Linked DNA regions of Armatimonas rosea. The protein of the gene in region 1 interacts with the protein of each later gene in a pairwise test. Links are inferred from orthologs where the notes say so. Each region holds a gene or a part of one and is shown on either strand. Other genes may lie near its edges.

Evidence for each region.
Region 2: the proteins of HNQ39_RS08555 (region 1) and HNQ39_RS18715 interact in binary tests that used the Escherichia coli proteins (3 or more experiments, as listed by UniProt). The link is inferred for Armatimonas rosea from one-to-one orthologs.

What each region holds. Positions count from the first base shown.
Region 1 is NZ_JACHGW010000002.1:143,641-146,649, forward strand. What follows is about bases 216-2,909. They hold HNQ39_RS08555 (2Fe-2S iron-sulfur cluster-binding protein), read left to right. Parts: upstream 216-1,201; coding sequence 1,202-1,618; downstream 1,619-2,909. Other genes in these bases: HNQ39_RS08545 (hypothetical protein), read right to left, coding at 216-331; HNQ39_RS08550 (amino acid ABC transporter ATP-binding protein), read right to left, coding at 409-1,122; HNQ39_RS08560 (glucosidase family protein), read left to right, coding at 1,857-2,909. Outside these bases: more of HNQ39_RS08545, read right to left, coding at 1-215; more of HNQ39_RS08560, read left to right, coding at 2,910-3,009. UniProt on the Escherichia coli protein: Ferredoxin are iron-sulfur proteins that transfer electrons in a wide variety of metabolic reactions. Although the function of this ferredoxin is unknown it is probable that it has a role as a cellular electron transfer protein.
Region 2 is NZ_JACHGW010000003.1:806,811-810,018, forward strand. Bases 316-3,208 are described here. They hold HNQ39_RS18715 (HesB/IscA family protein), read right to left. Parts: upstream 1,996-3,208; coding sequence 1,636-1,995; downstream 316-1,635. Other genes in these bases: HNQ39_RS18705 (5'-nucleotidase C-terminal domain-containing protein), read left to right, coding at 448-1,071; hscB (Fe-S protein assembly co-chaperone HscB), read right to left, coding at 1,075-1,623; iscU (Fe-S cluster assembly scaffold IscU), read right to left, coding at 2,025-2,417; HNQ39_RS18725 (IscS subfamily cysteine desulfurase), read right to left, coding at 2,473-3,208. UniProt on the Escherichia coli protein: Is able to transfer iron-sulfur clusters to apo-ferredoxin. Multiple cycles of [2Fe2S] cluster formation and transfer are observed, suggesting that IscA acts catalytically.

The DNA.
Region 1 (3,009 bases):
TGACGTAGGCCAGCTTACCCGGGTGCGCCTTGGCAATCGCCTCCGCGCGCGCCTTGAGCTTGGGAAACTCCGTCGCACTGGGCTCGTCTTGGAGCGCGTAGCCCCAGAGGTTCGGGTCGGTAGGGAACTTTGTGGGATCGTCGCCTTGGGGCCAGAGAATCCCCTTGAGCTTGTACTTTTTCAGCAGGGCAAAGAGCTGCGCGACGGGCTCTTTCTGGAACCCCGCCAGCACGAGATTAAAGCCCGCGTCGGCGAGCCACTTATAGTGCGTGTCGGTGCGCGGCGGGTCTACCCAGAGCCCAATGGCAAATCGATCTTGAACAAACGGCATTGTTTTTCTCCACCCGCACGGTGAGCGTGGGGCTATGGGGCGCTTCGCGCCGCCTCCCTCGTGCCTCGGTCGGGTTTTTATTTGAGGACGCGGGCGAGGAACTCTCTTGTGCGGGGCTCTTTGGGGGTCTCGAAGAGCTGCTCGGGGGGGCCTTCTTCGAGGATCTTTCCGGCATCCAAAAAACACACCCGGTGCGCGACTTCTTTGCAGAAGCCCATCTCGTGGGTGGCGACCAGCATCGTGCGGCCTGTCTTGGCGAGGTCGCGGAGCACCTCGAGCACCTCGCCGACTAATTCGGGGTCCAGCGCTGAGGTGGGCTCGTCAAAGAGCAGGACGGCGGGCTGCATGGCGAGCGCACGGGCGATTGCGACCCGTTGCTGCTGGCCGCCGGAGAGCTGTGCGGGGAGCTTGTCAGCGTGCTCGCTGAGGTGCACCTGCGCCAAGAGCTCCCGGGCTTTTTTCTCCGCCGTGGCCTTGTCGAGCTTGCGGACTTTCTGGGGCGCGAGGGCGACATTTTGCAGCGCGGTGAGGTGCGGAAAGAGATTGAAGCGCTGAAAGACCATCCCAATCTGCTGGCGCAGCGTGTTTTCGTCGTGGTCGGTCTTCCCCTGAAACGTCACTGTCCCACCGCTGGGAGTCTCCAGGCGATTGAGGCAGCGCAGGAGTGTCGACTTGCCCGAGCCGCTCGCCCCGATCAGCCCGATCACCTCGCCCTCCTTCACCGCGAGCGAGATGCCTCGCAAGACCGGGGTCTGCCCAAAGGATTTCTCCAAGTTCTGAATGTCCAGCAGTGTCGCGCTCATGCCGGAATTATAGCAGAGCGGAACTCAGAAGGGGGAAATGGGGTTTAAGACCCGGTATAACACAACTATGGCTGGAACGAATCCCTACGCGGCACCGGTTTCTTACGAGAAGCCCAAGCAACCCTACAAGCTGACGATCCTCATGGACGGCGAGAAGCACGAGTTTACGATCAATCCGTCGTCATTGCCTATGGGCGACAATGGCCTCCCCGGCTCGATCCTCGATATCTGCGATGGCCAGGGGCTCCCGCTGGAGCACACCTGCGGCGGGGTCTGCGCCTGCTCGACCTGTCATATTGTTGTGAAAGAGGGCTGGAGCTCGCTCAACGAGGCCACCGAGGACGAAGAAGATCAGCTCGAAGAGGCACCCGGCCTGACCCTGCGCTCACGCCTGGGCTGCCAGTGCGTCCCCAACGGCACCCAAGACGTGGTTGTCGAGGTGCCCGGCTGGAACCGAAACGCCGTCAAAGAGACGCCGCACTAGCACCTGGATGGGGCATCCCCCCGTTGGGGCATCCCCCCGGCGGCACCACCGCCGACCCCCTTCGCCTGAAACCCAACTTCGTTGGGGCGAAGGGGGTTGGGGGCTTCCTTAATCCCCTTCGCAGCGACGAAGGAGTGAAAAGGCGAAGGAGCGAAAAGGCGAAGGGGGTCGCGAGCGGTGCGAGCGGGGGGATGTAAGTAGGGCGGTGCCGCCGGGGGGATGCGCGATAAAATACCCCATGCAAAGTGGGCAAGAGCGTTGGGCGTTGGCGGATTCCGGGATTGCGTGGACGATTGAGGGCACGAAGGGGCTGCCTCACCACGACCATGTGGAGCTGAGTGGGCGACGGCTGAGCGCGATCCTGCGCTACGGAGTGGACGAAAAGCGCCGCTTGGTCCTGAGCCGCGAGGTGATCTGGCCGACCCTGCGGCTCAAGCGCGACGATGTCCGGGGCTATCTCAAGCGCGAGTGGGGCAATGAGATCATCCCGCCCATTCGGATCGAGGGAATTCCTCTGATCCCCGGCCCAGTCCGCGAGATTCGCCACTGGGAAGGACGGCTGACTGTCACCCACATGCCGCTGGATGGGATCGCGGTCCAGCGCCATCTCTTCCCCTGCGAGGACAAGCCCGCGCTGCTGGAGCGCTGGAGTATCATCAACTTTAGCGAGGCCCCCATCAGCCTGGAGTGCCACCTCGAAGAGAACGGGGAGACCGTGGCCTGCTACGACGGCGAGGCGGTGGTGAGCCTGAAGGTGGTCGAGGGCAACACGCTCCTGGTGCGTCCCGGCGAGTTTGGCAACATCACGCTTGCGTTTCTCGCCCATAAGAAAAATACAGCCCTGCCCGCCATCAATGTCCACGACGAGGCCGTGGCACGGGGGCGGCGCTGGAAGGCGCTGGACGAGAGCATGCGTCTCACGACCCCCGATCCGGTGATCAACCAGGCCTTTACCTTTGCCAAGTGGCGCGCCGCCGAGAGCCTGTTTGAGACCAAGATGGGGCTGGTGCACTCCCCCGGCGGGGGGCGCTACTACGGCGGGGTCTGGGCCAACGACCAGGCTGAGTACGCCAATCCGTTCTTTGGCTATCTGGGCGACTCGCTCTGCCATGAGGCGTCGATGAACGCCTACCAGGAGTTCGCCGCCGAGCTGACCTCCAGCTACCGGCCCCTGCCATCGTCGTTTGAGGTCGAGGGCGATGTGGTCTGGCGGCAGTGTGGCGACCGGGGCGATGCGGCCATGATCGCCTCGGGGGCGAGCCGCTACGCGCTGGCGAGCGGGGACCATGAGGCGGCGCAGAAGCTCTGGCCACTGATTGTCTGGTGCCTGGAGTACTGCCGCCGCAAGACCGACACGCGCGGCATCGTGGTCTCCGACACCGATGAGCTGG
Region 2 (3,208 bases), on another replicon or contig:
AGGACGATAGCGAGCTGGTGATCGACGACAAAGAGCTTCGGATCGATACCTACCGCTCCAGTGGAGCAGGGGGCCAGCACGTCAATAAGACCAGTAGCGCGATTCGGATCACGCACCTGCCGACCAATATTGTGGTGACCTGCCAAGACCAGCGCAGCCAGCTACAAAACAAAGAGGTGGCGATGCGTGTCCTAAGAGCAAAGCTTGCAGAGCTAGAGGCGCGCAAGTTCGACCAGAAGATGGCGGACCTGCGCGGCGACCAGCAGCGAATCGAGTGGGGAAGCCAGATCCGTAGCTATGTCTTTCAGCCCTACACGCAGGTCACCGATCTTCGGAGCCGCGTCAAGGTGAGCGATGTCAACGGGATCATGGACGGTAACCTGGAGCCGCTACAGCTAGGCTACTTGCGCTGGTTTGCAGGAAAAGGTGCGGCAGGAGAAGCAACCGATGGAGACGACGAGATTTAGATTTCTAGTACTTGCAGCCCTCGCACTGGGAGGCCTTGGCCTCCCCGTGCAGGCACAGCCGTCGGAGAAGACCGCCATTCGCCTCGGGGAGGCGGAGGCCGGTAACCTAGTCGCCGATGCCGTTCGTCAGAGTGTTGGGGCCGAGATTGCATTGGTGCCCGCCGCTGCCTTCAAGGGGAGCAAGGCGCTCTCCCCCGAGGCCGCCACGGCGCTACTAGACCCCGCTACGGATGAGATTGTGGTGCTGAGCATCCGGGGAAGCCAGCTCAAAGACGCTCTGGAGCGCTCGGTGTCGTTTGCGGGCACCCCCTTCGCGGGCTTTCTGCAAGTGTCGGGCCTGACGTTCCAGTACAATGGCAGCTTCGATGTGGGGGAGCGCGTGGTGAAGATCACGGTGGGGGGAGCCCCGCTCGATCCGAAAAAGACCTACAAGCTCGCCACCACCAAGCCCCTCGCCGACGGCCAGCAGGGCTACTTCCAGATCTGGAAAAAAGACCAGATTGTGGCTGGCGGCAAGACCGTCACCCTCGCCGAAGCGATGCGCGCACTCCCCGCAGGCACGAGCGCCAAGGTCGAAGGGCGCATCGTCCGCGTAGACAAGTAGCGCCTAGCCGAGAGTCTTGTTGAGGTTGTCCAGCACGCGCCTAAGATAGCCGCGTGTGGACGCCACTTCCTGCATGCCATCGAGAGCGGTCTGTACATCGCCGGCATCGTAGGCCAAAAAGAGCTCCCCGAGCCGTGCCCTGAGCGCGTCGTAGGCTTCCGAGAACTCCACGCGTGCGGCTTCTAAGCTACTGCGCTGACTCTCATCGCCATCCTGGAACTCCATCAGGGCCTCTTGTAGCTCCATGACCGTGGCGAAGAGCTCCTTGGGGGGCTTGGCATCGCGCATCTCACCCAGCTTGACACTGCGCTCTCGGCGGAGAAGATACTCGGCGCGGGAGAAGGGATCGCGGAGCGTGCGGTAGGCATCGTTGACTAGCGCGGTGGAGGTCAGGGCATCGTCTTGTGTGGCCGTGTCGGCTGCGGCAAAACGGTCCGGGTGGAAGCGGCGAGAGAGCATGCGAAACTGGGTCGCAAGTTGCTCATCGCTGGCCGCCGCCCCCACGCCGAGAATCTCGAGGTAGGAGGCGGTCGGGTCCAGAAACTCAGACATGGTCACGCGAGGTTACTTGGCGGTGAAGCTGGTGCCACAGCCGCAGGAGCGCACGGCCTGGGGGTTGTCGAAGACGAAGCCGCCCTCCATCAGGTTCTTGATGTTGTAGTCCAGGGTCGTGTCTTTGAGGAACTTGGCGCTCTTGATGTCCACCACCACCCCGAGATCGGCCTGCTGGTAGAGCAGATCGAACTCCGGGTCAGGGTTGGCCTCAAAGTCGATGACATAGGAGAGCCCCGAGCAGCCGCCGCCTCGCACGCCAAGGCGCAGGAAGGCTTCTTCCTTACCTGCCTTCTTGGCCTGGCGCTTCACCGCGGTAATCGCTGCCGGGGTTAAGGTCACAATGGGTTCGGTTGTCGGGATCGTTTCCATTTTTCTTCTCCGCCGATTGAGATCAGCGTTTACTTGATCGACAGTGCTTGCTTGGCCTTGTAGTCCTCGATCGCCGCCTTAATGGCGTCCTCGGCGAGCACGGAGCAGTGGATCTTCACGGGGGGAAGCGCGAGCTCCTGGACAATCTGGGCGTTGCTGATAGACATCGCCTCTTCTAGGGTCTTGCCCTTTACCAGCTCGGTGGCGAGGCTGGAGCTGGCGATCGCGGAGCCACAGCCGAAGGTCTTGAACTTGGCGTCCTCGATAATCCCCTCGGGGCTGATCTTGAGCTGGAGCTTCATGACATCGCCGCACTCCGGTGCGCCCACGATCCCCGTGCCGACGTCTTCCGCGTTCTTGTCAAACGAGCCCACGTTGCGCGGGTTCTCGTAGTGGTCGATAACTTTCTCAGAGTATGCCATTGTATTAATTCCTTGTAATGTTCCCCCATCGGACGGGGGCTAGGGGGTGGGCAGGCTAGTGCGCGTTCCACTTCACGGTCGAGAGGTCGACGCCTTCGAGGTGCAGCTCCCAGAGGGGGCTCATCTCACGCAGGCGGCTGACCTCGCTGATCACCTTTCGCGCGACCCAGTCCACTTCTTCCTCGGTCGTGAAGCGGCCAAAGCCAAAGCGCAGGGAGCTATGGGCCAGCTCATCGCCCAGGCCCATGGCCTTGAGGACATAGCTGGGCTCCAGAGAGGCCGATGTACACGCGGAGCCGGAGCTCAGTGCGACATCCTTGAGGCCCATTAGAAGGCTCTCGCCCTCGACAAACTCGAAGCTGATATTGAGGTTGCCGGGGAGGCGCTGGGTGGCGTGGCCGTTGATGTAGCAGCTATCGCAGGCATCCATGATGGTCTGTGCCATGCGGTCGCGCAGTGCGGTGAGGCGTGTGATCTCACTCTCCATCTCCTCCATCAGTAGCTCGGCGGCCTTTCCAAAACCGACAATGCCGGGGACATTGAGCGTCCCCGAGCGGAAGCCACGCTCGTGGCCGCCGCCGTCGATCTGGGCCGTCAGCTTCACGCGGGGGTTGCGGCGGCGAACATAGAGCGCACCGATTCCCTTGGGGCCGTAGATCTTGTGCGCCGTGAACGAGAGCAGGTCGATATGCAGGTCATTGACATCGAGCGGGACCTTCCCATAGGCCTGCACCGCATCGGTGTGGAAGAGGACACCCTTCTCGCGGCAGATCGCCCCGATCTCCTTCAGG